Regions from separate parts of the Oceanisphaera submarina genome, predicted to be linked through region 2. Evidence: predicted binding sites of a transcription regulator. Region 2 holds the regulator's gene; each other region holds the start of a gene.

The links. Region 2 encodes LexA, which represses DNA repair genes until DNA is damaged. Its sites were predicted from a motif close to ANCTGTNTNNNNANACAGNT; they were not measured.
Region 1: the regulator LexA is predicted to act here: its motif matches at 7,152-7,171, upstream of ACLEIV_RS03970 (metal-dependent hydrolase).
Region 3: the regulator LexA is predicted to act here: its motif matches at 3,382-3,401, upstream of dinB (DNA polymerase IV).

What each region holds. Positions count from the first base shown of each region.
Region 1 covers NZ_JBKGFN010000002.1:281,034-291,303, reverse strand. Annotated here, with positions in the region: gene ACLEIV_RS03995 (MFS transporter) at 1-1,069, opposite strand, end outside; gene ACLEIV_RS03990 (IucA/IucC family protein) at 1,066-2,763, opposite strand; gene ACLEIV_RS03985 (ATP-grasp domain-containing protein) at 2,763-3,920, opposite strand; gene ACLEIV_RS03980 (HpcH/HpaI aldolase family protein) at 4,023-4,793, opposite strand; gene ACLEIV_RS03975 (TonB-dependent receptor family protein) at 5,012-7,111, shown strand; gene ACLEIV_RS03970 (metal-dependent hydrolase) at 7,217-7,891, shown strand; gene ACLEIV_RS03965 (phosphoribosylaminoimidazolesuccinocarboxamide synthase) at 7,991-9,094, shown strand; gene ACLEIV_RS03960 (putative bifunctional diguanylate cyclase/phosphodiesterase) at 9,963-10,270, shown strand, end outside.
Region 2 covers NZ_JBKGFN010000005.1:27,319-37,588, forward strand. Annotated here, with positions in the region: gene ACLEIV_RS06645 (cytochrome c oxidase subunit 3) at 1-697, opposite strand, end outside; gene ACLEIV_RS06650 (cytochrome c oxidase assembly protein) at 714-1,244, opposite strand; gene ctaD (cytochrome c oxidase subunit I) at 1,231-2,850, opposite strand; gene coxB (cytochrome c oxidase subunit II) at 2,860-3,981, opposite strand; gene lexA (transcriptional repressor LexA) at 4,634-5,245, opposite strand; gene plsB (glycerol-3-phosphate 1-O-acyltransferase PlsB) at 5,394-7,754, shown strand; gene ubiA (4-hydroxybenzoate octaprenyltransferase) at 7,791-8,657, opposite strand; gene ACLEIV_RS06680 (chorismate--pyruvate lyase family protein) at 8,666-9,223, opposite strand; gene ACLEIV_RS06685 (flagellar basal body-associated FliL family protein) at 9,350-9,742, shown strand; gene glpG (rhomboid family intramembrane serine protease GlpG) at 9,750-10,270, opposite strand, start outside.
Region 3 covers NZ_JBKGFN010000013.1:94,464-104,733, reverse strand. Annotated here, with positions in the region: gene ACLEIV_RS13320 (aminoacyl-histidine dipeptidase) at 1-1,267, shown strand, start outside; gene ACLEIV_RS13315 (hypothetical protein) at 1,606-1,959, shown strand; gene ACLEIV_RS13310 (hypothetical protein) at 2,088-2,291, shown strand; gene dinB (DNA polymerase IV) at 2,320-3,375, opposite strand; gene nqrM ((Na+)-NQR maturation NqrM) at 3,505-3,729, opposite strand; gene ACLEIV_RS13295 (FAD:protein FMN transferase) at 3,731-4,765, opposite strand; gene nqrF (NADH:ubiquinone reductase (Na(+)-transporting) subunit F) at 4,772-5,995, opposite strand; gene nqrE (NADH:ubiquinone reductase (Na(+)-transporting) subunit E) at 6,022-6,618, opposite strand; gene ACLEIV_RS13280 (NADH:ubiquinone reductase (Na(+)-transporting) subunit D) at 6,622-7,254, opposite strand; gene ACLEIV_RS13275 (Na(+)-translocating NADH-quinone reductase subunit C) at 7,247-8,017, opposite strand; gene ACLEIV_RS13270 (NADH:ubiquinone reductase (Na(+)-transporting) subunit B) at 8,010-9,248, opposite strand; gene ACLEIV_RS13265 (Na(+)-translocating NADH-quinone reductase subunit A) at 9,253-10,270, opposite strand, start outside.

The DNA of each region.
Region 1 (10,270 bases), on a different contig from region 2:
CGACAAAGGGGGTATGGGGGCCGAATCCGGCGCTGAGCCAGGCGGCGACCAGGCCTCCCAGCACGCCGGCACCCTTGCCCACGGCGTCGAGCTTACCGAACCAGCTGCCGGCATTGTGGCTGCGAGTCAGCCGGCCAATCAGCGGGTTCAATCCCTGAAAACCGAGCCAGATGCCTAAGCCGAACAACAGGCGGGCCGCCAGCAGGGCCGGCAGGCTGTGTAGCTGAAACTGCCAGAGGCAGGCCAGCAGCTGCAGCGCCAGCCCCCAGGCCAGTGCAGTGCGCCACTTAGTCTGCAGGCGATGCGCCAGTGGCTGGGCGAGCAGGTAAACCAGATGGGGCAGGCTGTAGAGCAGACCGATCAGCGCCGGCTCGGCGACCAGTTGCTCGGCATAGGGCAGGAAGTAGGGAAAGGTGGCGACCATGGCGAAGAAAAACAGGAACTGTAGCCCCATGGCGGCCCATAGCCAGTGCCCGGGAGCGACATCATCGCCGGAGCGGGAAGCCGCGGCCGTTACCGCCTTGCCTTCCCCGGGCAGTCTCAGGGCCAGCACCAGCGCCAGCAACGGCAGCAGGGCCAGCCACAGATAGAGCTGGCGCACCGAAAAGGCGGCGGCCAGCAAGCCCAGGCCTATGGGGGCGCAGACCAGCGCCAGGCGGGCGCTGAACTGGGTCCAGCCCAGGGCCCGGGACAGCTGCTGTCGGCTCAGGTTAACCGCCAGATAGCCGTTGGCGGCGGCGAGGGTGCCGCCGAACAGCCCTTGCAACACCAGCGCCAGGGTGAACCAGCTTAAAGATGGCGCCAGACCGGCCAGCAGAAAGGACAGGCTCAGCCCGGCCAGGGCTCGCAGCAGCGAGAGTTTGCGGCCGAAATGGTCGGCGAACCGCCCCCACAGGGGGGCGGACAGGGCCGTCAGCACGGCGGGGAGGCTGTACAGCACACCGACCCAGGGGCTGGTCTGCGCCAGTCCGAACTCGGCCACCAGCCGGGGCATGAACAGGGGCATGCCGAGCACGGTAAAGGCGGCCAGAAAGTGGCAGGCCAGCACGGCGGGTAGCAATCGGTTCATGCGCCTCCCCGCAGGAAGTTGGGTCCCGACAGGCCGTAGAACTTGTTGATATCGGCCGCTCCCGAGTCCTGCTTGCTGAGCAGGCTGCCGCTTTGCAGCAGGTATTTGACGTACTGATGTTCGGCGTTGAACAGCAACTCCTCGGCCAGCCGGGTATCCAGCCCCTCCTCGTGCAGGGCATCCAGCTCCCGGCGCAGGCTCAGGCGTAGCATCCGGTAGCCCCATTCCCGGTCCAGGCAACCCCGCTCGGCCAGTCCTTCGAGCACGGCGGCGAGATCCAACTGCAGGGTGATGGTGGTGAACATCTGGGCCAGGGCCAGCTCGTCTTTCACCAGGATACGGGCATCGCGCAACTCGTCCAGGGTGCCGGACAGACCCGGACAGGTCTGGCCGAAACGCTCCGGCCACAGCCGGGCGGCGTCGTTGTCCTTCATCACCAGGCTCAGGGGCTGGCCGGGCGTGATGGACAGCACGGCGTTCTGCTGGTTGGACTCCAGGGCGATGCCGTATTTCAGCCATAGCCGCAGGTGTACCCTGGCCATCAGGGCACAGTATTCCTGCCACCAGGGCTCGAGCCCGGGGCCACCCTGTTGTTCCAGCAGCCCGGCGATATAGGGACGGTCGTCGGGCAGGAGGCTGCACAGGGCGGCCACCGGCACCAGGGTCTCGCCGGGTTTGGGCTCGGGATAACGACGCAGCAGGAAGGCATGGAGCTTGTCGTCGCCGAGGTGGCCGGCCACCGATTCGTCCACATGGCGATAACGGCCCTGCAACTGAGCATCGTTATGCTCCAGAGTGGTCAGGCAGCGGGCGAACCAGTGGCCGTCATACAGGGTGCCGGGCTTGATCAGGCGAATGTTCTTCTGGCCCAGGGTCGCCATGGCCAGTGGCAACTTGAGATGCTCACCGGGCTTGTCTTTCAGGGCCAGGGTGCGTACCGACAGGGTCGGTATCACCGGCAGACAGGTCGCGGGCGCCGGCAGGGCATCGGCGGGCAGGGGGCCCAGCTGCTGCCAGGTAAGAGGATGCACCGGCAGCAGTACATGGCTGTGAGCAAGGCTCGCGGCCAGGCCGACCTGGGCGAAGCCGGGCCACCAGTCCGGCAGGGGGCCGGTCAGGGTCACCTGGCCGGCGGGCAGCGCCAGCCAGTGCAGCTCGAATACCGGGGCAAACTCGGGTGCATAGGCCCGGAGTTGTGCGGGGCTGAAGCCGAACTTGGCCCGGGCCGTGGGGTAGTAGGGGTGATCGAGGAAGCTGGCCAGCCGGTCCGCGTGCAGCAGCCGATCTCCCCAGCTTTCCCCGAAGCGGGCCAGCTGGCCGGCCTGTTCGGTGAAGGCCTGGCGACACAGCTCGCCCTGCTCGACCGCGGCATCGGCCTCGTTCATGTAGGACAGATAGAGCGTCTGCTCCGTCTGCTCCAGGCCGGCCATCAGCCGGCCGAGCCAGGCGCGGTGGCCGGACTCCTGGAGCCACTGATCGCCGGATCGGTAAAACCAGTGGCTGACGGTGGCGCGCAGGGGCTGCATGTAATCGCAGTCCGCCACCGGCAGGCGCAGGGGCGCGCCCAGATGGTCGAGTTCAAGCCAGAGTTGTCCGTCCTGCTCGACGCGACGGCCCAGGCTGTGGATCTGGCGGACATCCTCCCGCAGGCAGGCGTCGATGATGCGTCGGCAGATGCGTTGTTGCTCTGTCATCAGTTGATCTCCCAGTGGATGGCGGCCATGGCGTCCGCGTGCAGCTGTTCCAGCTCCCCGGCCGATTCGGCCTGCAGATAGAGCACGCCCAGGTAGTCCTTGTTGGAGTGGCTCAGCAACAGGCTGTCGCCCGTCTGGCGAAGGGCCTTGTAGTTCAGGCCGGGCCGGGTCGGAGGCTGCGGAGCCCGGACCAGCCGGCCGCTGGACTCGGCCACCAGATACTGGATCAGCGCCTGTTGTGTCGAAGGGCTGATGGTCGGCAGGGGGCCGCCCAGATGCAGCCGAAGTATGGGAGCAAACCAGCCTCCCGGCAGCAGCCGGTCCAGCAGGAACTCACGGCCGTCGCCTATGCTGCGGTAGTTGATCTCGACCAGCACGGGGCCGTCCCGAGTGAGGATAAATTCGCTGTGACAGACCCCGAGGCCGACCCCGAAGCGCCGAACCTGCTCCAGCGCCTGGGTCTGCCACTGCCGGCTGACCGAGCCTCGCCAGCGGGCCTGGGTCTCGATGAAGTGCGGGGGATCGGACAGGCCGACGTCGAAGCCGCCGACGGCCACCAGTTCCCGGCCGTCGCCCAGGGTTTCCAGGGTGAACAGCGGGCCTTCCATATATTGTTCCAGCAGCAGGGGCGACGACTGGGCCCGCTCCGCCAGCAAGGCGACCAGTTGCTCCCGGCTGTCGACCCGGCACACATCCAGGGAGGCCACGCCCTGGCTGGGCTTGACCACCAGCGGATAGGGCCAGTCGTGCTCCGGTACCTCACCGGGCTGCAGCTGGCGGGACCAGACGCTGGGCAGGCCCTGGTCGGCCAGCCGTTCCCGCATGCGCAACTTGTCCTTGGCCCGGTAGCAGACCTGCCAGTTCTTGGCCGGCAGCGCCAGGGCCCGGGCGGCGATGGCGGCGGCGGTCTGCAGATGATCGCTGTTGGAGAACAGGGCGGCGGGACGGATGGCCTGCTCGGTCAGCAGATCCAGGATCGCCAGGGGATTGAAAACGTCGCATTCGAGGATGCGAACCTCTGCCAGGCACTCCCTATGCGCCAGCCCTTGGTCGGTGACCAGCACCACCTCATGGCCGAGGCTTCGGGCGGCGGGAATAAAGCCGTCGATAACGGCACGGTTGACCACGTGGGTCAGGATCACGATGGGGGATGACATAATTGTCCTCAGGTTCTGGAAAAACGGATCACGAGTGCTAATGCCGAGGGCCGGCTTGCAAGCCGGCCAATCCCGTTAACGGCCCGGCATCAGGTTAAGCGTTCAAGTATCCTTGCGGAGATCGGCCAGCCGGCTGCGCAGGGCCTGACACAGATAGCCCCTGTCTTCCCCCGCCAGCCAGGCGGTGATGCCGGCCTGTCGCCAGCGGGCTGCCTGCTCCGGGCTGCGCGGGTTGGCGCAGAAGGGGACACCGGCATCCAGGCACTGGGCTGCCAGCCGGCCGATGGCCTGCTCCACCTGCGGATCCTGGGGCTGAGGGCCGAGGCCCATATCCAGCGCCAGATCCAGGGCGCCTTCCAGCACCATGTCGACCCCCTCCAGCGCCAGTATTTCGGGCAGGGCGTCGAGTCCGGCCCGGGATTCGATCATGGGCACCACCATGATGTTGTCGTTGGCGAGCCGGATATAGTCATCGAGCTTGAGGGTACCGAAGCCGGTGATGGGACCGCCGGTGATACCGCGCCGGCCCAGGGGCGGGAAACGGCAGGCGGCGATGGTCCGGGCGACGGTGGCGGCACTGTCTGTCTGGGGCAGCACTATGCCGCGGGCACCGGCATCCAGCAGCCGGCCGATCAGCTTGGCGTCCGCTGCGGGCACCCGCACCAGGGGAGTACAGCCGGTGAGCAGCACGGCCTGGAGGCTGTGGCGCAGGGTTTCTTCCGACACCAGCAGGTGCTCCATATCGAGGATCACGAAGTCATAACCGGCACGGCCTATCATTTCCGCCAGCCAGGGGCCGGGTACGGAATTGAGCAGGCCGTATACGGGCTTGCCCTGATGCAGGCTGCTTTTTAACGGGTTGATGGTCAGCATTGGGTTGGTGGCTCTTGAGTTTGAATGCAAACTATTATTATTTGCATGTGAGTGCAACCCTGCATTTTGTAGGTGAATTGAAGAAGGTGGTGGTGAACCCTTCCCTTGATGGCAGCCGTCGTCAACAAGGATGATAAAAAGTTCAATTTTTTATTGAATTACCAGAGCCAATAAAAAATAATGCACAAACATCAATCATTATCATTTGGGTTTGTTTTATGGGTTTAGCAGGGAAAGAAAATCGCACCACAGGTTTCAGCCGTCGTCCGTTAAGTGTGCTGATCAGCCTGGCGCTGATGCCGGCCATGCCGCTGGCCGCCGCCGAGGCGGTTACCAGCCAGCTGGAGCAGGTGGTGGTGGAGGGAGACTGGCTCGGCACCCCGACCAAGGAAAACGCCAAAACCTACACCGGGGCTCGTAACGTGGTGGAAAGCGAAGAGCTGCACGAGCGCGGCGCCCTCAACCTCGAAGATGCCCTGCGTCAGGTGCCCGGCGTTCAGGTACTGGATGAAACCGGCACCGGCATACTGCCCAACATAGGGGTGCGGGGCCTGAATCCGCTGCGCAGCGAGCGGGTGCAGCTGCTGGTGGACGGTTACCCGATTGCCATCGGCCCCTATACCAATGTGGGGGTATCTCTGTTTCCGGTGACCCTGCCCAGCCTGGAGGCGGTGGATATGGTCCGCGGCGGTGCCGCCGTGCATTATGGTCCCAACAACGTGGGCGGTGTGCTGAACCTGGTCACCAAGCCGATACCCAACAAGCTGGAGCAAACCCTGCGCGAGCGGCTGCTCATCGCCGAAGACACCGGCCATGTCATGACCGATACCTACTACCGGGTCGGTGGTTTCGTGACCGACAATCTGGGCCTGCAGTTTCAGGCCAACCTGCAGAAGGGCAACGGCTTTCGCGATCACTCCGACACCGAAGTGCAGAACTATATCTTCGATATCGACTACTTTGCCGACGACATCAACGAGTTCAAGGCCCAGCTGCAGTATTACGATGTGACTGCCGACTTGCCCGGTGCCCTGAGCCCCACCGCCTATGAGGGCAATCGCAACCAGTCCCAGCGGCCCTATGACGGCTATGACGCCGACATGTGGCGTGCTAATCTGACCTGGATTCACACTCCCAGCGATGACCTGGAATTCCAGTGGCGCAACTTCGCTCACCGGGCGGACCGGACCTTCTTCTTCGGTCAGGATCTGATATCGGGGGGCAACTGGGCCGACCCCGAAGCCAATGCCAGCCATGTGGCCGACTCGCCCCGCATATTCAACGTTTACGGCACCGAGCCGAGGGTGACCAAGCAGCTGGCTAATCACACCCTGATACTGGGCGGCCGCTACGTGCGGGAAGAGGTGGAGTTCGATGTCAATCGTCTGACTCTGGCCGACGGCAGTTACAACGATCAGGTACGGGACTGGGATTTCACCACCAACGCCTACGCCGCCTATATCAGTGATACTGTGCACCTGATGGATGATCGCCTGACCATCACCCCGGGGATCCGTTACGAAGAAGTGCGCACCGATTACCGGGACGACAACTCCGGCGCCATCAGCGACAACCATGCCTCCGAGTGGCTGCCTGGCCTGACGGTGGGCCTGCAGGCCACCGATGAGGTGTTCCTGTTTGCCAATGCCCAACGCTCCCTGGTGCCGGTGCAGACCGCCCAGGTGATCAAGGAAGGCGAAGTGGCCAACGAAACCGCCTGGAACTACGAGTTGGGCGCGCGCTGGCAGCCATTAAATAACGTCGAGACCAGCGCCACCCTGTTCCGTATCGACTATCAGGATCAGATCCAGCACAACAGGACGACCGATACCTATGAAAACCTGGGCGAGACCCGCCAGCAGGGCATAGAGCTGGAAGGCCGCTGGCAGGCGACCCACGAGCTGGCGCTGGGCCTGGGCTATACCCTGCTGGACAGCGAACAGCTGACCGGTGCCAACCGGGGCAAGGAACTACCCAATGCGCCACGTCACCATGTGAGTGCCGACGCCACCTACAAAACCGGTCTGTGGACTGCGAGCGCCAGCGCCCTGTATGCGTCCGCGAGCTTCAGCGATGCCGCCAATACAGTGAATGAAACCGCCAACGGCAGCGCCGGTGAACTGCCGTCCTACACCCTGGTCAACACCCGTCTGGGCCGGGACATTGCCCTGGGCAACGACATGACCCTGAACGTGGGCCTGGGCGTCAACAACCTGCTGGATGACGATGCCTACTTCCGTGGCGCCGACGTCAGCCCGGTCGGTCGTGTCCCCATGCCTGGCCGCACCTATATGCTGGAAGGTCAGCTGAGCTTCTAAGCTCCGACGTCTTCTGCTTATCATCACGGGGCCTTACAGGCCCTGTTTTTTTATCCAGTATCCACATGCTACACTCGCCGTCTTTTTCAGCCTGGGAGGTGGTCGATGGCGGATTTCAGAACTCATATCAAGGTGGCCTCGGTGGCCAGCGCCCTGCTGGCGGGTGCCATGGCCTGGGCCCAGCTGGTGACCCTGCCCGAGGCGGGCCTGCTGTGGCTGGCCGGCTCTCTCGGCGGCATCATGCCGGACATAGATGCCGATACTTCCCGCTCCATCCGTATCATCTTTCGTCTGTTCGGTATTCTCGGCACCATGCTGGCGCTGCTCTATGGCCGGCAATATCTGCCGCTGGTCGACACCCTGGTGCTGGGGGCGGCGGCCTATGTCGTTGTGCGTTACCCCCTGTGCTGGGCTTTTGCCCGTTTTACCGTGCATCGGGGGGCCCTGCATTCGCTGCTGGCCAACCTGGTGTTTGCCGGTGGTGGCGTGGTGATTAGCTCCCGTCTGTTCCAGTTGCCGGCCGAGCTGGCCTGGCAACTCGGCATCTTCGTGTTTATCGGCGCCTTCATTCATCTGTTGCTGGATGAGCTGTACAGCATCGATCTGGAAGGACGGCGGCTGAAGAAGTCGTTCGGTACCGCGCTGAAAGTCACCGAGTGGCCGGCACCGCTTCCCAATCTGTTGTTGCTGTCTCTGCTGGCGGGCTGCTGGTGGCTGGCGCCCGCTACGCCGTCGCTGTTGCTGGTGTTGCAGCGGCTATTGCCGCTTTCCCACATCTGATAAGATAGCGCCGCTGGCAGCCCGCCCTTCAATATAAATACAATAATTCGGCGACGGTGTTCAGCTGAGCTTCAACACTCCACACACAGGACACACGCGATGAGTCTCGCAGACAAGGTATTGGCCGTTAATAACGACCTCCCGATCCGTACCCAGCAGCCGGTTCACAGCGGCAAGGTGCGCTCTGTTTACTGGCTGACCGAAGAAGACAGCCGCCGCCTGATCCAGGAAAAAGGCTATGACGTGGCTGCCGATGCGCCGCTGGCCATCATGGTGATCAGCGATCGTATCTCCGCCTTCGACTGCATCTGGCACGGGGAGGGCGGCATGCAGGGGGTGCCCGGCAAGGGCGCGGCGCTCAATGCCATTTCCAACCACTGGTTCAAGCTGTTCCGCGAACAGGGCCTGGCCGACAGTCATATTCTGGACATTCCCCATCCCTTCGTGTGGATAGTGCAGAAGGCGACCCCGGTGAAGATCGAGGCCATTTGCCGCCAGTACATTACCGGCTCCATGTGGCGCAGTTATGCCAGTGGAGAGCGCGAGTTCTGCGGTATCCGCCTGCCGGATGGCCTGCAAAAGGATCAGAAGCTGCCCGAGTTGCTGATGACCCCTTCCACCAAGGGCATTCTCACCGGTATTCCCGGCGTGCCGGAGGCTGACGACGTCAACATTAGTCGCCAGAATATCGAAGACAACTTCGCCGCCTTCAACTTCCGCAGTGCGGCCGATATCACCCGTTACGAGCGGTTGTTGAAGGAAGGTTTCGAGGTCATCAGCAAGGAGCTGGCCAGGATCGATCAGGTGTTTGTCGATACCAAGTTCGAATTCGGCTATGTCTGTGACGCGGCGGGCACCGAGAAGCTGATTTACATGGATGAAGTGGGCACTCCCGATTCATCCCGGATCTGGGACGGCCCAGCCTATCGCGACGGGCGTATCGTGGAGAACTCGAAAGAGGACTTTCGCCAGCTGTTACTCAGGCATTTTCCGGATCCGGATATTCTGCTCAATAAAGAGCGGATGCCCGAGCGGGAAGCGCTGGCGCGAGATAATGCCTTGCCGGTCGAGGTGCTGATGGACATATCCCGTACTTACGTAGGCATCGCCGAGAAGATTACCGGCCAGAAGTTGGAATTGTCCGATAACCCCAAGGCGGACATCATAACGATATTGCGCGACCGGTACGGTCTGATTGATTAAATAAAAAAACCCGGGAGTTCCCGGGTTTTTTTATACATTGGAGCTTGATGCCTATATCAAGCCGGTCGTCAGGCTGCCTGGATAAGTAATCATGCATAGCCTTACGCCCTTGAGTAGCGTCGAGACTTTAACCAGCAACTTGTCTTTGTTCCAGGAGATAAAGTGGCGCCAGTGAGATTTAGCCTGTTTCCACAAGATTTAGATCAGCTCCCATTCCGGGCTGTCACAAAGCAGTATAAACAGATATTCATACACGCATTTATCGGGCATCGTTGGTTCGATAAAGTGATGGATTGATGCATTATCCATCACCACGCTAGTCAATTTATCCAGAAATGGGACCCGGTGTGGCCGTTTCACCGAGCGCCGAAACAGCTCAAGGTGTCATTCAGCAGTTACATAACCCGGCACGCCAATCACATTGACGCATTTACGTCCCACATCGGTATCCGCGCGATGAATCTCACCTGGCGGGGCCGGGATCCTGTACATCCGATACACAGGAGAGGCCACTTTCATCGCAGTAGAGACGTTCTATTTTAACCTGCACGCTTTCATCGGGTATTCGACGGGTGGAAACGCCTCCTTCGACGAGCATCACTCGGAGTAGGAAACGGGAACTATTGAGGGGTGACGCAGCGGAGTTCAAAAAATCTACATTCCGACAGGGTAGCACTGGAGGAAATAATAATTTGACTCGTTTAAAGCTGTATAATTTGATCAATTTTATGTAATTCTGGTCAACTTGCGAGCGAAAGGCGGCTAAAACAAGTCAAACCTGCTTGTAAAACGATCACTCGTCGCCCTGAGGAACTGTTAGGGGTAACAGGACCTTCTATCAAAAGAGACAGCAGCCACAGGAGTTACAATGCCTCACGGTTCCAATGACACGCCCATTGACTATCTGCACCTGTTGAAAGAGGTCGCCGTCGCGGCCAATCAAGCGATCGGCGTGGAAGCCGCATTGCTCAAAGTACTGCAGAGCGTTTGTCAGTTAACGGGGTGGCCGGTGGGGCATTCCTGGATAAAGGGACCTGATGGTGAACTGGTGTCAAGCGGGATCTGGCATCTGGATGAGCATTATCCGGCGGGTAGCTTCGACGTTTTCCGGCGGGTCAGCGAACAAAGGTGCTTTTTCTCGGGTGTCGGCCTGCCGGGGCGGGTGCTGTCAGAGGG
Region 2 (10,270 bases):
AGCCGGTGAGCAGAAAGAAGGTATTGCCGTAGATACCCGAGTCCAGCCGTAACCCCAGCGCTTCGTAGGCATGCACATATTCCCATACCTGCAGCGTCAGAAAGGTCAGACCCAGCAACACGGTAAGGCCCAGCCATTGCTTGATACGCGACCGGCGCTCCTGCAACAGGGCCAGATGAGCCAGATGTGCGGTCACCGACGAGGTCAGCAGAATAACGGTGTTGATAAGCGGTAAACCAAACCAGCCCATGGCGGTGGTTTCGATGCCACCCGGCGTCTGCAGCAGGGGCCAGCTGGCACTGAAGTCGGGCCACAGCACGGCGTTGGTCATGGCGTTATTGCCGGCTCCGCCCAGCCAGGGCACGGCCAGGATGCGGGCGTAAAACAGGGCGCCGAAGAAAGCGCCGAAGAACATCACCTCGGAGAAGATGAACCAGCTCATACCCTGACGAAAGGATCTGTCCATCTGGTCACTGTAGAGCCCGGCGTGAGACTCGTTAATCACGTTGCCGAACCAGCCGAACAACATCACCGTCATCACCAGGGTGCCGGCGGAAAAGACCAGGGGGCCCGTGATGCCGGCGATGCCCGCGGCCCAGAGACCGGCGCCCGACGCCAGCAGAAACAACCCCAGGGCGCCCACTATCGGCCAGGGACTCTGGGCCGGTACATAATATTGCTGAGTCTTGACCGCCATGTTTGCCTCCTTGAGCTCAGCTGCGCGTGGCAAGCTGCTCGCTGATGTCGTACAGGGTGTAGGACAGGGTGAATACTTCTATGTCCGTCGGCAGTGCCTGATCCACATAGAAGCGCATCGGCATCACCGCCTCGTCCCCTGCCGCTATGGGTTGTTCCTGAAAACAGAAGCATTCTGTCTTGCGCAGGTAGCCTGCCGCCAGCCCCGGTGATACCGAGGGAATGGCCCTCAGCACCCGGGCATCGGCCCCGGGATTGTTGACGGTGAAGTCCACCTGATGCATCTCGCCCGGTCGCACCTGCAAGCGGCGCACCGAGGGAGTGAAGTCTCCCCGCAACCCACTGCTCTGATAGGTGACGAACTCCACCGTGACCAGCCGCTGTTCGTCTACCATCCGGGATTCGGCTACCGCACTGGTGGCGGTTTTTCCGTTCAGCCCCGTGATATCGCAGAAGACGTCATACAGCGGCACCAGTGCAAAGCCGAACCCGAACATGGCCACCGCCAACAGGCCGAGTCGGATCGCTATCCTGTTACCGTGAGCCATTGCCTTCTACCTCCGGAGGCCTGCTGAAGGTGTGGTAGGGCGCCGGCGACGGCACCGTCCATTCCAGCCCGTGCGCTCCTTCCCAAGGACTGGCCGGGGCCTTTTCTCCACCGCGGATACACTTGATCAGCACGACAACGAAGATAAGTTGAGACAGACCGAAGGCAAAGCCGCCGATGCTGACCAGAGCGTTGATGTCGGCAAACTGCAGCGAATAGTCGGGAATACGGCGGGGCATACCGCCCAATCCCAGAAAGTGCATGGGGAAGAACAGCACGTTGACAGAAATCACCGAACACCAGAAGTGCCACTTGGCCAGCCGCTCATTGAACATGTAACCGGTCCACTTGGGCAGCCAGTAGTACACCGCCGCCAGCACCGAGAAGATGGCGCCGGTCACCAGCACATAGTGGAAATGAGCCACCACGAAATAGGTGTCGTGATACTGAAAGTCGGCCGGGGTAATGGCCAGCATCAGGCCGCTGAAACCGCCGATGCTGAACAGCACGATAAAGGCAATGGCGAACAGCATGGGCACTTCGAAGCTGAGCGACCCTCGCCACATGGTAGCCACCCAGTTGAACACCTTGACCCCGGTCGGCACCGAAATCAGCATGGTGCAGTACATGAAGAACAGCTCGGCCGCCACCGGCATGCCCACGGTAAACATGTGATGCGCCCACACCAGAAAGCTCAGGCCTGCAATAGAGGCGGTGGCATACACCATGGAGGCATAACCGAACAAGGGCTTGCGGCTGAAGGTGGGGATGATGGCAGAGATAATGCCGAAACTCGGCAGTATCATGATGTACACCTCGGGATGCCCGAAAAACCAGAAGATATGCTGAAACATCACGGGATCACCGCCACCGGCGGCCTCGAAGAAGCTGGTGCCGAAGTACTTGTCGGTCAGTACCATGGTCACAGCTCCCGCCAGCACCGGCATCACCGCGATCAGCAGAAAGGCGGTGATCAGCCAGGTCCAGCAGAACAGCGGCAGCTTCATCCAGGTCATGCCCGGCGCCCGCAGATTCCAGATGGTAACGATGACGTTGATGGCTCCCATGATGGAGCTGATACCCATGATATGAATGGCGAACACAAACAGGGCGGTACTGTCCGGTGAATAGGTGGTAGACAAGGGCGCATAGAAGGTCCAGCCGAAGTTGGGGCCGCCCCCGGGCATGAACAGCGACGACAGCATCAACACGAAGGCGAAGGGCAGTATCCAGAAGCTCCAGTTGTTCATGCGCGGCAAGGCCATGTCCGGCGCCCCTATCATCATGGGTATCATCCAGTTGGCGAGACCGACAAAGGACGGCATCACGGCGCCGAAGATCATCACCAGACCGTGCATTGTGGTCATCTGGTTGAAAAAGTTCGGTTCCACCAGCTGTAAGCCCGGCTGAAACAGCTCGGCCCGGATCACCATGGCCATGCCGCCACCAATAAAGAACATGGTCAGGCTGAACAGCAGGTACATGGTCCCGATGTCTTTATGGTTGGTGGTAAACAGCCAGCGGCTGAAGCCTTTGGCCGGTCCATGATGCGCCTCTTCGTGGTTCATATGCTCATCGGCGGTGTCTGTTACGTTTAGCTGTGTCATCCCTGCCCCCTATTGTCCCTGCCTGGCCTGATTGATATCGCCGGGCTGCACCAGCTCACCGGTGTTGTTACCCCAGGCATTGCGTTCATAGGTGATCACCGCGGCCAGTTCTTTCAGCGCCAGCTGCTTGTCGAAACTCTGCATGGCGGTGCCGGCCTTGCCGTACAGCACGACATTGATGTGGCCGGCCTTGTCGTTGAGAACAAGCTCGCTGCCCTTGAGTGCCGGAAAGGCGCCGGGTATTCCTTCGCCACTGACCTGGTGACAGGCGGCACAGCTGCGCTGATAAACCTGCTCACCCAACCGCATCAGCTCGTCCATGGTCATTTCCATCGCCACCAGTTCCTGCTCCGCGGCCTTGGCCTCGGCCTGGCTGGCCCGGGCCTGGGCCAGCCAGCCGTCGAACTCCTCGGGAGAACGGGCATCCACCACTATCGGCATGAAACCATGGTCCTTGCCACACAGCTCGGCACACTGGCCTCGATACAGGCCCGGCTCGTTGATGCGGGTCCAGGCCTCGTTGATAAAGCCGGGAATGGCGTCTTTTTTCACCGCGAACGCCGGCACCCACCAGGAGTGGATAACGTCATCGGAAGTGATCAAAAAACGGATTTTGCGGTCGGTAGGCAGCACCAGCGGCTGGTCGACTTCGAGCAGATAGTTCTTCCCCTTGGCCACCCGACCCTCTATTTGCTGGGGCAAGGTGGCCAGCAGGCTGTAGAACTCGACCCCCTCGTCGAAGTAACGATAATGCCACTTCCACTGGGAACCGGTGACCTGCACCGTGATATCGGATTGAGAGGCGTCTTCCATCGCCACCAGGGTGCGGGTAGCAGGAACGGCCATGGCAATCAGAATGACGAAGGGGATCAGGGTCCAGAGGATCTCGACCCTGGTGCTTTCATGAAATTGCGCCGCCCGGGCACCTTTGGATTTTCGATGATGGATAATGGCCCAGAACATGACCCCGAACACCAGCAGACCGATAATGGCGCAGATGATCAGTATCGTCATATGCAGGCCATATACCTTCTGGCTGATATCGGTGACCCCTTCGGTCATATTCAAACGGGCTTGAGCCCGCACCGGCAGGGTTGTCAGCAAGGACAACAGCAGAATAATCGGCTTCACACGCACCCCCAAAAGTTTCTTCCTGTATTTTTGGTGTACTCATATAACGAGTCAGTGCCTGTCGGGCTACCACATCCCTCGGCCCGGCACTCACTAAGTAAAGCACTGATAATGAAAAAGTAAAAAATTGAAGTAAAAAAGGAAGTTATACCAATCCCAGTAATGATCTGGTCATATTGAGGCCCCCAGACCAGAGGCAACACAGCCGCCTCCCTCGACACGCCATAAACCCATCCGTGGGAGCTCGGAAATGCCGTCCCTGGCATTTCACGGTCGTGGGAGCCGTTCTCTGTTGCCTCTTCTGGAACTCCGAGTTGCCTGCAGAGGGCGCGCCGGAACATCAAGGAGGGCAAAGGGATCTGCTCCACCGACCATCACATGACAGGGACGTCATGTGCTGAGCCTCACAAGGAGGTGCTTGAGCGAGTCGGTGGAGCGGGCCCTTTGTCCGGGATTGGCATGACAGTCAAACAGATCGAGTGTTTAATGTTACTGGTATTAGGGCTTAGCGAAGGAATAGGAGTCGCCCGTTAGCGCTGCTTAAGGGCAACTCGATGTTCAAGAAGAGGGAGCATACATTCGAGACGGAAAACCAGAAAGGAAGCGGGGCAGATGAACCACCCCGGAGTGCGCTGTTCAGATCAGAGGAAAATCAGAAGTCGGCGTTGCGGATCACGCCGACGGCGAGGCCTTCGATAATCAGCTCCTGACTGCGCAGATCCACCTCTATCGGAGAAAGCTCCTCATTTTCGGGCAACAGGCTGACCTTGCTGCCCTGGCGCTGAAAACGCTTGACCGTCACTTCATCGTCCAGCCGGGCGACGACCACTTGGCCGTTGCGGACTTCCTGGGTCTTGTGTACCGCCAGCAGATCACCATCCATGATGCCGATGTCTTTCATGCTCATCCCCTTTACCCGCAGCAGAAAATCGGCCGAAGGGTGAAACAGGGACGGATCCAGCTTGTAGTGGCTCTCGATATGCTGCTGGGCCAGTATGGGCTCACCGGCGGCGACCCGCCCGATCAGCGGCAGCCCCAGCGCCTCTTCTTCCTCTTCGGTCAGGCGAATACCACGAGAGGTACCGGGCATCATGGTGATGACGCCTTTCTTGGCCAGTGCCTTGAGATGCTCTTCGGCGGCATTGGCAGATTTAAAACCCAGAGTCCGGGCAATCTCGGCACGGGTCGGCGGCATCCCGGTCTGCTGAATATGCTCTTTGATGATCTCCAGTACCTGAGACTGGCGAGGCGTAAGGGCTTTCATAATGGACCTGTTTTTTTATACAGTTAACTGTCAGTATATCCAGTAAATCCGCCAGAGCAAGTACAAAATCCGGGGCGGCTCGCCTCAAGACATCGGAGGTCCGATCTGATAATCTTTGCGGCCGCATTGATCTTGGAATTCCTGCTTTATGATGTTCGGGTCCCCTTTCGGTCGACGCCTGTTTCGGCCGCTGATCGCCACCCTGGTCAACCACAAGAGTTTGCCTGCCGATCCGGTGGCGGAACTGGCCATCGATCCGGCCAGACCGGTAGTCTATATACTGAAAACCGCCTCGATCTCCGATCTGCTGACCCTGGAGCTCAGCACCGAACGGCTGGGCCTACCCGGCCCCTTCGAACCGCTGCGACTGAACGGCAATGAGCTACCGCGATTTATCTGCCTGGACAAGCCGGACACCCTCGGTGACCGCCCCCGCAGCGTCACTCCTTACCTGGAGGAGTTCAACCAGTTGCTGCTTACCCAGCGGCGGCAACAGACGCCTATTCAACTGGTGCCGGTTACCCTGTTTTGGGGCCGGGCACCGGGCCGGGAAGGAGACACATCCTCCTCGCTCAGCATAGTGCAGAGCCGATCCCCCAATGCCCTGCACAAGGCCTTGATCGTGCTGCTGAAAGGCCGGGAAAACCGGGTTCGTTTCAGCGCCCCCTTGCTGCTGTCACAACTGCTGGAACGCTCCACTGCCGACCCCCGACTGGCTCACAAGCTGGCGCGTATCGCCCGCATCCATTTCAGCCGACAAAGGCTGGCGGCCACGGGCCCCAGGTTGCCCAACCGGGAGCTGCTGTTGAAGCAACTGCTGCAAACGCCGGCATTGCAGCAGGCCATTATCGATCACAGCCACGAGCAGCAGCAAAGCGAAGAGTCATCGCGCCGCAAGGCGCAGGACTACATGAATGAAATCGCCTCCAACTTTTCCTATCCGCTGATCCGCTTCGGCGATCGGCTGCTGGGCTGGCTCTGGCACAAACTGTATCGTGGCCTCTCGGTCACCGGTGCCGAGAGGGTACGACAGCTGGCGCAGGAAGGTCACGAGCTGGTATACCTGCCCTGTCACCGCAGCCATATGGACTATCTGCTGCTGTCCTACGTTATTTATCATCAGGGCATGGTGCCGCCCCATATCGCCGCCGGCATCAACCTGAATTTCTTCCCCGCCGGACCGCTGTTTCGCCGGGGTGGCGCCTTCTTCATTCGTCGTACCTTCAAAGACAACAAGCTGTACGCCACCGTATTCCGGGAATATCTCAAGCTGCTGTTTCGTCGCGGCTATGCGGTGGAGTATTTCGCCGAAGGTGGCCGCTCCCGATCCGGCCGCCTGCTGCCGGCCAAACCCGGCATGCTGTCCATGACACTCGGCGCCGCCATGGAGAACGGCGATCGTCCCATCACCCTGATCCCGGTCTACCTGGGCTATGAGCATGTAGTGGAGGTCAGCACCTACCATAAGGAATTACAGGGCAGCGGCAAGCAGCAGGAAAGTGTCTGGCAGGTACTGGGCATACTGCACAAATTACGCAATTTCGGCCGGGGCTTCGTCAACTTCGGCGAACCCTTGCCGCTGGCCGAGTGGCTAGCCCGACAAGCCACCGGCCATGCCCGCGATCTGGTTTCCCCTCTCGCCCGCGAGGTGATGACCCGAATCAATGCCGCCGCCGCGGTTAACGGCCTGACCCTGAGCGCCACCGCCCTGCTGGCCTCGGATCGGCAGGCGCTCACCCGCCGGCAGCTGCAACGACAGGTACAGCTTTATCTGGACTACCTGCGCAGCTGTCGTTACAGCGATGATGTGGTCATACCGGAGCAAGACGGCGAACAATTACTGGAACAGGCATTGGAGCTCGACAAGTTCAAGCGGGAAAGCAACCGACTGGGCGAGATCATCCACCTCGACCGACGGCAATCGGTACTGCTCAGCTATTATCGCAACAACATCTTGCACCTGTTCGCCCTGCCGGCGCTGCTGTCCACCCTGATAGAACGGCACGAAGGTATGGTCACCACAGAATTACTGCGCCGCTTGCAGCGTTTGTATCCCTTGCTCAGGGCCGAGCTGTTTCTCAACGTCACACCGTCACAGCTGCCGGCGCAGCTGGAGCTTCAACTGAAAACTCTGGAGGGCCTGGGGCTCGTCGAATTTCGCCAGGCGGGCTGGTGGGTCGTCCCCCGGCAGCAAATGCAGTTACTGCTGCTGGCCCGGATTATCCGGCCTTCGCTGCAACGCTATGGGGTGGTGGTGTCATGTCTGGCATCCGATGCTGGTGCGCAGCAGCTGGAGGACGACAGTCGACTGCTGGCCGAACATCTGGCCATGCTGCACGGCATGCAGGCGCCGGAGCTGTTCGACAAGACTCTGTTCAGGATGCTGACCGACGCGCTGGAAGAAGAAGGTTATTTGTGTCAGGGGCTCCCCCGACAGAAAGAGCTGGCACAGTTGCGGGACGTACTCTATCCGCTGCTGCCCAGTGCCGTGCGGCGCGACCTGCGGTGATCGTATTGTGGCGACTTGGCCGTCCCGGCATCAGACTTACAGCAGCGTCAATACCACACCGGCGAACACCAGCATGCCCACATGGTTGTTGTTGAGGAAGGCGCCGAAACAGGCCATACGCTCCCGGTCGCGGATCAGTCGCTGCTGGTATACAAACAGGCCCGCCGCCGCCAGCAGACTCCAGTAGAAGAGCGGCCCAAGGCCGAACGCCTGACCGGCCGCCACCAGCAACGTCAGGGTCAGCAGTTGCAGTAGGCCGACTATCAGCTTGTCGCGGCGACCAAACAGGATGGCGGTCGACTTGACCCCGATGCGCAGATCGTCGTCACGGTCCACCATGGCATACATGGTGTCGTAGGCGATGGTCCAGGTCAGATTGGCGGCGAACAGCAACCAGAGTCCCGGCGGCAGGCTGTCGCTCTGGGCGGCGAAGGCCATGGGAATAGCCCAGGAAAAAGCGATGCCCAGAAACAGCTGCGGCAGGTTGGTATAGCGCTTCATGAAAGGATAAAGCGCCGCCCAGCCCAGACCCGCCACCGCCAACAAAATGGTCAGGGCGTTGGTGGTCAGCACCAGCACGAAGGATATTCCCACCAGCAACGCGAAAAAGCCCAGTGCCTGACGTTCGGTCAGCTCACCGCTCGGCAGCGGTCGGCCCTGGGTACGCTTGACGTGACCGTCGATATGGCGATCCGCATAATCGTTGATCACACAACCGGCCGAACGCATCGAAAAGACTCCGGCCACAAACACCAGCAGCAGCCAGAATGAGGGCCGGCCATCGCCGGCAATCCAGAGCGCCCACAGGGTAGGCCACAGCAGTAACAGGGTGCCGATGGGCTTGTCGAGTCGGGCCAGCGCCATATAGGCGCGCCAGCGTGGTCGGGTTGCAGTCGTCGTCATGGTTCTCTCTATTCTCGGTATGCCTGGGCCGCAGGCAAAAACAATTCGGTGACCAGCACCCCTGCCTGGCCGGTGGCCAGCAGAGAACGGCGGGCCCAGAGCGAAGGTCCATTTGCCAGCTGATCAAGGTGTTGCGTCATCCCCTGCATCCGGGACAACTGCCGCCATTGTGCCTCCGTCAGACAAGCAAACTCGAAGTCGCTGCGCAACAATTGGGGGTCTTCAAACAGCAATTCGCCCAGGGCTCGCTGGCCCAGCCCACCCAGGGCCGGAATCGCATGCAGGCTCGAGGGAGAATACAGGGAACTGGCATAGACCCGGGGCTGTTCGTCGCAAAGCAGCAAGACCTCGCGGCAAAAGGCACGGTCGGCGCCAATCCATGCGGCCTGGGTCGGGGTAAGGGTTATTTCGGCTGTGGTGCTCTGTAACTGAACCCGGAACTGCCGGCAATGACGGCGCAGCCGTTCGGTCAGAGAGCCGGTATCCTGTAGCCAGTTGCACAGCGGCATCCGGGACCGCGGTAATTCCGGCCCCCAGTGCCAGTCATGATCGGCGGTGTTAGTCACTGGCACTTCCTGAAATGGCAAAACACATACTTGAATCGCTGCTTTATCCTGAAAAATACATATTCGCTTGACCGGCCACCGCTTTGTTTAAACAATGCTCTTATTATTCAGACAGAAAGGCTTACGATGTTCCGCTTGATCGCTCTTTGTATCCTGTTGACCGCCGGCCAGCTTCGGGCTCAGGAGACGGCTCCCGAGGGGCCCTTATACTACACCATGACGCCGGACATTATTACCAACTACCAGAATTCGGGGCAGACCCTGGGTTATATCCGGGTATCCGTCGATATCATGCTGGAAAGTGCCGATCAGATGCCGCTGGTGGAGCAGCATATGCCGCTGCTACGCGATGCCATCAATGACCTATTGGCAGAACAGAATCAGCAGGAAATCCGCTCGCTGCAGGTACGCAACGAACTGACCGACGAAGGACAGCGGCGGCTCAACGATTTACTGTTGAAGGAAACCGGCGAGACGCCTGTCCATCGCCTGCTGTTTACCAAGTTCCTGTATCAGTAAACGGATGTCAGGACGCCCGACGCCCACGATCGAACCAGGCCTGTAACAGGCCGATAAGCCCACCGCCCAGATGCGCCAGGTTGGCCACCGGCCCCAGCACGCCAGCAAAGCCCAACACCAGCCAGACTACCATGAACACCGCCATGCCGTCCGGCAAGCCTATGCCCCGGGCCGGATTGAGCCGGCCGGACAACCAGACGTAGGACAGCAGGGCATACACCACCCCGGACAGGCCACCGAAACGGGGGCCGCTGGCCCAGAACTGCATCAGATTGGGTAGCACCGCCGCCACCAGCAGCAACAGCAACAGCTTGCCGTGCCCCAGCCGCCGCTCCACCATGCCGCCCAGATACCACCACCAGAACAGGTTGAACACCAGGTGCATCAGGGAGAAATGCAGCAGCGCCGGGGTGAAGGCACGCCAGAACTCCGCGCCCAGCAGTGACTCCCAGCTGGGAGGAAACGCCAGTAACCCGAACATCGGCAAACCCAGCCAGCTCAGGCCATAAATGGCCAGGCAGGCGAGCA
Region 3 (10,270 bases), on a different contig from region 2:
TATGGAAAAGTGTAAAGGGGTGATATTGCAAGCCCACATGGACATGGTGCCTCAGGCCAATGCCGATACCGTGCATGATTTCACCCGGGATCCGATACAGCCTTATATCGATGGCGACTGGGTGCGCGCCCGCGGTACTACCCTGGGTGCCGATAACGGTATCGGCCTGTCCGCCTGTCTGGCGGTGCTGGCCGATGACCAGGTTCAGCATGGTCCGCTGGAAGTACTGCTGACCATAGACGAAGAAAGCGGCATGACCGGCGCCTTTGGTCTGGCGCCTGGCATCCTGAAGGGCGAGATCCTGCTCAACACCGACTCCGAACAGGACGGTGATGTCTACATGGGCTGTGCCGGCGGCGTCGACGCCAACATAGTCCTGCCCTATGAGCCGGAGCCGGTACCGGCCGGACACCAGGCCCTGCGCCTGACCATCACGGGTCTGCGCGGCGGCCATTCCGGCATCAATATTCATCAGGGCCGGGCCAGCGCCAACAAACTGCTGGCCGAGCTGCTGACGGATATCAATCAGCATGCCGGGATCCGTCTGGCCGCACTCGACGGCGGTACCCTGCGCAATGCCATCGCCCGGGAGGCCTCGGCACTGCTGACGCTACCCGCCGGCGCAATGAATACCCTGTCTGCCTTACTGGAACGGCGCCAACAGCAATACCGACGCGAGTTTGCCGGGGTCGATGATTTCATCAAACTGGAGCTGGTTCCGGCCACTCTCCCCGCCCGGGTCATGAGCATCTCTCTGCAACAGCGACTGAGCGCCGCCCTGCTCGCCTGCCCTCATGGAGTCATGGAAATGAGTCGCGGCATGGACGGCGTGGTACAGAGCTCTACCAACCTGGGGGTGATCGGCACCCAGCCTGAGCATATTCATGTGCAGTGTCTGATCCGTTCACTCAACGATGAGGGCCGTGATCGGGTCGCCGAGATGACGGCGGCGGTATTTCGCCTGGCCGGGGCCAGTTGCCATTTCGACGGCGCCTATCCCGGCTGGCAGCCGGATCCGGACTCCGCCGTGATGCAACTGCTGCTGGATACCCACAAGAAACTGTTTGGCGTACTACCCGAGGTCAAGGTGATCCACGCCGGGCTCGAATGCGGCCTGTTCAAGGCGGTCTACCCCGAATGGGACATGGTTTCTTTCGGACCCACCATTCAGGGCGCCCACTCACCGGACGAACGGGTACACATAGAAGCGGTCTCCCGATTCTGGCAGTTATTGGTGCGGGTGCTGAAGCAAATACCTGAAGTTTAATAAACATACGGTGTGAGACCGTCTCTTGGGCACCAACCATCAAGCGCTGGTTTCCCCACGATAAAGAGGCAACACGGCTACCTCTCCCGATACGCAACCAGTACATCCATGCCGGCTCGCACCTGTCACCCATAACATGTGCCGGTCGGCGTAGCTGATCCCTATCATTCTCACTGATGACGACACAACAGGCGACGCCGGGGCGGGCTTTTTGGGCGATACTCTGGGTCATGCCATGATTCAAGGCGTCAGTAATCGGCCCATTCCCTGCCTATGCGGTATTCAAGCAGCGTCATTTGGCTTATGCTTGCGGGCAGAATCTAACGGAGGTAACCGCCATGAAAAGCGTCCCTTTCTACCTGCTGCTGACCTTGCTGGCCACGCCGGCGATGGCCGGTAACCCATTCAGTAGCATCATCGATTTTGGTCGCGAGGTGCTGGACGAAACTCGCAAGCTGGCCCCCGGTATCCAGCACGACAAACGCAATGAAACACCCCCTGTTGCGGCAACGGCACCGGATGATGGCCGTGACAGCCCGGCGCTAGACGGTTCGGCAGCCAGCCATTCCGCGGCCAATAAGGCCACCGTGGTTATAGCGCCACCCGCCGCCGCTTCACAGCCTGCACCGCCTTCCGCCAACCATGGCTGGCAGTTCGTCGAAGAAGACCATATGAACGGCGGCAAATCCTGAATCGGATGAGTATTTATTTGTACTCAATACCCGACGATAGTTCCTGCCCCTCTGGATTTCGTCGGATTTTACAATCTATTTCAAAATGTTAAGGTAATTAGACATCAAAGCTTAATAAGGAGCCCAAGATGAAAACACCTTCCATTGCCCTGTTCCTGGCCCTGAGCGCCGGTTATCTGGAGGCCGCCTCGGCCGAGCCCTTACCGAACAAGGCGCAACAAGCCGACAAAAAAATCGTGGAAAGCAGTGGCGAACATGACAGCGTTGGCAAACAGGATGCGGTCGATAAAACCCTGGCTCCTCCGCGGAAAAACGGCGCCCAGGAAGACTGAGCAACCGCCGGCCAGGAGCAAGTCGAGCTTACCAGTCAAAATTCAGTTGCTCGGCCTGAGCGACCTGCTCATTGCCTTCGTGAGACAACTCGACACTTACCCCCACCAGCCGAACTCCTCGCCCCCGCGCACGCTCCCAGGCTTCGATACACAGTCGTTCGGCCAGAGACACTTGTGGGCTGAAGCAACGGCGTGACAATGTGGTCTGGGTAAAGTCATCGAATTTCAGCTTGATGCAAAGTCCCTTGATGGCGCGACCGGCCAGGCGTCGTATCAGCTCGGGCCACAAGCGCAGCAAGACCTGTACCCCCTGCTCCGGCTGATGAATATCGGCTACCAGGGTGGTTTCGACCCCCACCGATTTTCTTACCCGCTCGGTCTGCACTTCCCGCTCGTCGATGCCCTGACCGCGCTGCCACAGCAGCCGGCCGAACTTGCCGAAGCGACGGATCAGCTCCGTCTCGCCCACCTCAAGCAGCTGACAGCAATGCTCCAGCCCCAGGGCGGTGAGCTTTTCCGCCGTCTTGCGCCCCACCCCGGGCAGCTTGGCCAGCGGTAACTGACGGACAAAGTCGGCCACCGCCGCGGGCGGCAGCACGAAAAGCCCGTTCGGTTTATTTTCTTCCGAGGCGATTTTGGCCAGAAACTTGTTCGGCGCCACCCCGGCCGAGGCGGTCAGTTGCAGCTCGTCATTGATGGCTCGGCGAATGTCTTCGGCTATCAGGGTGGCACTGCCGCCAAACCAGGGGCTGTCGCTCACATCCAGATAGGCTTCGTCCAGCGACAGGGGCTCGACCAGCTCGGTATAGCGATGAAAGATCTCCCGGATCTGCCGTGATACCGCCTTGTACTCGGCCATGTTGCCGGGGATCAGCAACAGCTGTGGGCACCGTTGCAACGCCTGATGGCTGGCCATGGCCGAGCGTATCCCGTAGGCCCGGGCCGGATAGTTGCAGGTGGCGATGACCCCGCGCCGGCTGGCGCTGCCGCCGATGGCCAGCGGAATGTCACGCCACTCGGGATGATCCCGCATCTCTACTGCGGCAAAGAAGCAGTCCATATCGACATGAATGATTTTGCGCATTGACCGAGCTGGATAAACAGACAGTAGTTAAATACTAACCCGGAGTCGGTGCAGCGAAAAGCGCCAGGTGACATTTTGAGAAGGTGGAGGGAATATCGGCACCGGCGAAGGCCGCCGGCGCCGGATAGATCAGATGATGCGGTTTTCTCCCAGCATCTGCCGGCGGGCTTCTTCCTTGGCCATTTTCTTCTTGCGGCTTTCGCAAGGGTCCGGACAGTCGCAGGCTTTTTCTATCCCTACACCACCCAGGCCGCCACAGGAGCCGGCAATGGTCTTGCGCTGCACTATATAGCCGATGGCCATGGCAAAAATCACCAGGGCAAAGACCGCGAAGGTAATCAGAAAATACAACATATCAACCTCTTGAATACTTCTTGAAGGCGCTGGTCATGTCCACTCTGAAGCCGTCATCCGTCTTGGTCAGCAGATACACCGCCAGCCGGTGTTGCTCGGCAAACGCCAGTGCCTGCTCGGGCCCCATGACCGTCAGTGCGGTCGCCAAACCGTCCGCAATCATACAGGATGGATGGATCACTGTCACCGATGCCAACTGATGGGTAATGGGCTGGCCGGTCCTGGGATCTATGGTGTGAGACAGCCGTTGCCCGTCCAGCTCATAGTAATTACGGTAGTCGCCGGAGGTCGCCACGCTGCTGTTGCCCACCGCAATCACCTGTTGCACCGAGCCGGTAGCGGGGCCCGGCTTTTCCACCGCTATGGTCCAGGGCTGGCCGTGACGATTGAGGCCACTGAGCCGTACCTCGCCACCGATTTCCACCAGATGATCGGTCACCCCCTCTTCCGCCAGGTACTCGGACACCATGTCCACCCCGAAGCCCTTGGCGATGGCGGACAGATCCACATAGAGCTCCGGCAATTGCTTGTACAGATACTCGGCTTCACTGTCGATCCCCACCCGCAGGTGCTGCAGCCCGGTTCGCGCCCGGGTCTCGGCCAGCAACTGCAGACTCGGTATCCGGCTCGGCCTGGCGTCAGGACCGAAGCCCCACAGGTTGACCAGAGGACCGACGGTGACGTCCAGCGCGCCGTCGGTCATTCGCCCCAGTTGCAGTGCCGCCGTCACCACCCGGGCGGTGTCGGCAGACACAGGAACAGGATCCGCTCCCTGATGCCGGTTGAAGCGACTCAGCTCCGAGTCTTCCCGATAGGTGGACATCTGATCGTTGAGCTGTTCCAACCGGCGGTCTATCTCCGCCTGCAGCACCCGGGCCCGGGACGCATCGACATCCACTACCTTGACCGAGTAGTAGGTGCCCATGGTGTTACCGGTCAAATGCTGCTGCGGCCGCTCGACCGTCGCCGGTTTACAGGCGACCAATAAAAAGGCCAGCCCCAGGGGGGCCAGCCATTTGATTACATAAGAATTCATCAGTGTTTAACCACCAAAGTCATCCAGCAGAATGTTGTCTTCTTCCACACCCAAATCCTTGAGCATGTTGATGACGGCGGCGTTCATCACGGGCGGACCACACATGTAGTATTCACAGTCTTCGGGCGCGTCGTGATCCCGCAGATAGTTTTCATACAGCACGTTGTGGATAAAGCCGGTGTGGCCGGTCCAGTTGTCTTCCGGCAGTGCGTCACTCAGTGCCACATGCCACTGGAAGTTCTCGCATTGCTCCTGCAGACCGTCGAAGTCTTCCACGTAGAACATTTCGCGCTTGGAACGGGCGCCGTACCAGAAGCTGATCTTGCGCTTGGAGTTCAGGCGCTTGAGCTGATCGAAGATGTGCGAGCGCATCGGCGCCATACCGGCACCACCGCCGATAAATACCATCTCGGCGTCGGTATCCTTGGCGAAGAACTCACCGAAGGGACCGGAAATGGTGGCCTTGTCACCCGGTTTCAGCGACCAGATATAGGAAGACATCTTGCCCGGAGGCGCGCTCCAGTTACGTGGCGGCGGGGTCGCAATCCGCACGTTGAGCATGATGATGCCTTCTTCTTCCGGATAGTTGGCCATGGAGTAGGCGCGGATGGTTTCCTCGTCTACCTTGGACTCCAGCTCGAAGATCTTGAACTTGTCCCAGTCTTCCCGGTATTCCTCGGGCACATCGAAGTCTTTGTACTGGATGTGGTGAGCCGGCGCTTCAATCTGAATATAACCACCGGCACGGAAAGGCACGCTTTCGCCGTTGGGGATCTTCAGCTTCAGTTCCTTGATGAAGGTGGCCTTGTTATCGTTGGAGATAACTTCACAATCCCACTTCTTGATGCCGAACACTTCTTCCGGCAGCTCGATCTTCATGTCCTGCTTGACGTTGACCTGGCAAGACAGACGCTCACCTTCTCGGGCCTCGCGCTTGGAGATGTGATCCTGTTCGGTCGGCAGTATTTCACCGCCCCCTTCCAGAATGCGCACCCGGCACTGGCCGCAGGTACCGCCGCCACCACAGGCAGAAGAGACGAAGATGCCATTGGCCGCCAGCGCGCCCAACAGCTTGCCGCTGGCACCGGTGGTGATCGCCTTCTCGGGATCGTCGTTGATGCTGATAGTCACATCCCCTTCCGCGACCAGCTTGGACTTGGCAAACAGGATAATGCCTACCAGGACCAGCACGATCACGGTGAACATGACCACGCCTAGAATGATTTCCATCGATTATTCCTTTTCTATCACTGGGTTTACAGGGATATGCCAGAGAAAGACATGAAGCCAAGCGCCATCAGGCCGGCGGAGACAAAGGTGATCCCCAAGCCACGCAGACCGTCAGGTACATCCGAATACTTCATTTTCTCACGCAGACCGGCCAGCAAGACGATTGCCAGCATCCAGCCAATGCCGGAGCCAAAGCCGTATACGATGGACTCGGCGAAGTTATAGTCCCGCTGTACCATGAAGGACACACCACCGAAGATGGCGCAGTTCACGGTAATCAACGGCAGGAAAATACCCAGCGCGTTGTAGAGTGCCGGGAAAAACTTGTCCAGGGTCATTTCCAGGATCTGAACCAGAGCCGCAATTACCCCGATAAAGGTAATGAAGTTCAGGAAACTCAGATCCACCCCCTCGACCAGGGCGCCGTCTTTCAGGATGAAGTTGTAGATCAGGTTATTGACCGGTACCGAAATGGTCAGTACCACCACAACCGCTACGCCCAGACCGAACGAGGTCTTGACCTTCTTGGACACCGCCAGGAAGGTACACATCCCCAGGAAGAAGGCCAGAGCCAGGTTTTCGATGAAGACGGCACGAACAAACAAACTCAGAAAATGTTCCATCTATTACTCCTTCGCCTCCACCTGTTCCGGACGCAGGGTACGCAGTACCCAGATAATGCCACCTATGATGAAGAAGGCGCTCGGCGGCAACAGCAGCAAGCCGTTGGCCTGATACCAGCCACCGTTCTTGATCAGCGGCAGTATTTCGATGCCGAACCAGGTACCGGAGCCGAACAGCTCCCGAATGGTCGCCACCACCAGCAGGATCAGGCCGTAGCCCAGGCCGTTACCGATGCCGTCCAGGAAGGACATCATGGGCGGGCTCTTCATGGCATACGCCTCGGCACGTCCCATTACGATACAGTTGGTGATGATGAGTCCAACAAATACCGACAGCTGCTTGGAGATGTCGTAGGCATAGGCCTTGAGGATCTGGTCAACCACGATAACCAGAGAGGCGATAATCGCCATCTGGGCGATAATTCGCACCGAGTTGGGGATCTGATTACGCACCAGCGAGATAAACAGGTTCGAGAAGGCCGTTACCGCGATAACCGCCAGTGACATTACGAATGCGGTCTGCATCTGTGAGGTCACCGCCAATGCCGAACAGATGCCCAGCACCTGCAACGCAATGGGGTTATTGCCGATGATAGGTCCGAACAGCACCTTTTTCATTTCAGCTTTATCAGCCATTGTTCAGCTCTCCTTTACGAACCTTCGCCAGGAAAGGACCGAAGCCTTGCTCACCCAGCCAGAATTCAAAGGTGTGTTGCACGCCGTTGGAGGTCAGGGTAGCGCCGGACAGGCCATCTACACTGGAGGGAGCCCCTTCGGGCGCACCACCTTTCACCACTTTCAGGGCCGGCTTGCCGCTTTCATCAAACAGCTGCTTGCCGACAAACTGGGCACGCCAGTTGGGGTTTTCTACCTCACCACCGAGCCCGGGGGTTTCACCCTGCTCGTAGTAGGTAATGCCCTTGATGGTGTTGCCATCGGGTGCAACGGCGACGAAGGCGTACATGGTAGACCAGAGGCCCTGACCATGCATGGGCAGTATTATGCTGTCCAGGTTGCCGTCTTCATCTTTGGCCATGTATACCGGCACCAGATTGGCACGGCGACGAATGCTCGCCGGATCTTCACTCTGGCTCAGCTTGATGCTGGTCGCGGGATCCTTGGCGGCATTGCGCTGGTTGTAGCCCTGTACCGACTTGTCCGAGAACTCACCGGTAGTCAGGTTCAACAAGCGGGCATCGATGAAGCGTTCGTAGTTTTCGGCCACATTGGCACGACCCAGACCCGCCACATCGACGATGTTGGTCTGTACGTCCAGGGCCTGGTTACGCTGCTGGGTCGGTTTCAGCAAGACTGCTGCACCGGATACCACCACAGAACACACCAGACACAAGACGCCGATTACGGCAAAGGTTCTGCCGACAGTTTCTTTCTTAGCCACGAGCCAGTCTCCGTTTGATGTTAGCCTGCACCACGAAGTGGTCAAACAAGGGAGCGAACAGGTTGGCGAACAGAATGGCCAGCATCATGCCTTCGGGGAAGGCCGGGTTAACCACACGGATCAAAACCACCATGATGCCGATCAGGGCGCCATACCACCATTTACCCTTGTTGGTAAAGGAAGCGGATACCGGGTCGGTTGCCATGAACATCATGCCGAAGGCAAAGCCGCCCAACACCAGGTGCCAGTACCAGGGCATGCTGAACATGGCGTTGGTATCGGAGCCGAGGAAGTTGAACAGGGTTGCGGTGGCAATCATGCCGATCATCACGCCCGCCACGATACGCCAGGAGGCAATCCCCATATAGATGATGAAGAGGCCGCCCAGCAGAATCGCCAGGGTAGACACTTCACCAATCGACCCTTGAATGTTACCGATAAAGGCATCCATCCAGCTGATCATGGAACCGGTGTTGGCATCCATCAGCGCCGCCTGACCACCAGAAGCCCACTGGCCCAGGGCGGTAGCGCCGGAGAAGCCGTCAACGGCGGTCCAGACGGTGTCACCTGAAATCTCGGCCGGATAGGCGAAGAACAGGAAGGCACGGCCGGCCAGAGCCGGGTTGAGGAAGTTTTTACCGGTACCGCCGAAGATTTCCTTGGCCATCACCACGCCGAAGGTAATACCCAGCGCCGCCTGCCACAGGGGCAGAGTCGAGGGCACGATCAGCGCGAACAGCACAGAGGTCACGAAGAAGCCTTCGTTCACTTCATGCTTGCGTACGGTGGCAAACAGTACTTCCCAGAAACCACCGACGATGAACACCGTCAGGTAGATAGGCAGAAAGTAAGTCGCACCCAGCAGCATCTTGCTGCCCCAGCCGGCCCCCTCACCCAGGGTAGCCCCCAGGCTCTGTGCCAGACCATAACGCCAGTTACCGTCAATGACCGAGGCCAGATCTGCCGGGCTGTACATGTTCATCAGGGCATTGATGGTCTGCCCGCCGGAGTTGTACATACCGAAGAACATGGCCGGAAAGGTCGCCATCCACACCATGATCATGATGCGCTTCAGATCGATACTGTCGCGCACATGAGAGGCGTTGCGGGTAACCATGCCCGGGGTATAGAGCACGGTGGCAACCGCTTCATAAAGGGCGTAAAACTTTTCGTATTTACCACCCGGCTCGAAATGGTGTTCGAGCTTTTCCAGAGTGTGTTTCAAGCTCATTTACTTAGCCCTCTAGCTCAATCGTGGTCAGACACTTGCGCAGGGCCTGGCCATAATCGTATTTGCCCGGACACACATAGGTACACAGTGCCAGATCTTCTTCATCCAGCTCCATGCAGCCCATGGTCTGGGCGCTTTCGGTATCGTTGGACAACAGATCACGCAGCAGCAGGGTCGGCAGAATATCCAGCGGCATAATGCGCTCATAGTTACCGATGGGTACCATGGCACGGGCTGAGCCGTTGGTGGTGGTGGTCAGGTCGAACAGCTTACCCTTGGTCAAATGACTCAGGTAGGCGCGGGTCACAGAGAATTTATTGGCACCCGGCGCAAGCCAGCCCATAAATTCTTTTTCGCGACCTTCGGCCAGTACCGATATCTGCAGGTGATAACGTCCCAGATAGGCATGAGGACCATAGGCAGTGGTGCCGTACAGCACAGAACCGGAAATAACACGGTTCTCACCATCCTGCAGCTCACCCGCGGTCAGTTCACTCACGGAGGCACCGATGCGGGTACGCAGCAGACGGGGCTTCTGTACCACGGGGCCACCCAGGGCGACAACGCGATCGGTAAACAGCTCACCGGTAGTGAACAGCTTGCCGAAGGCAATCACATCCTGATAGTTGATATACCAGACCACCTTACCGGGCACGATGGGGTCGATAAAATGAATGTGAGTGCCCGGCAGACCGGCTGGATGCACGCCACCGAACACTTGTTCCGTGATGTTGCCAGCCTGAGCCTGAGGCAGACTGCCTTCGCCCTTACAGACGTGCACCTGACCTTCGGTCAACCGACTCAGCACCTGCAGACCATCGGTAAAGGCCTGGGCACTTTCCTTGATGATCAACTCGGCGTTCGCGCTCAACGGATTGGAGTCCATGGCGGTGACGAAGATGGAGCTAGGGGTGGAACCGATGGCCGGCACCTTGCTGAAAGGGCGGGTGCGCAGCGCCGTCCACAGGCCGGATTCAACCAGCTGTTCGCGAACGGTTTCGGGTTCCAGTTTGGAAAGTTCA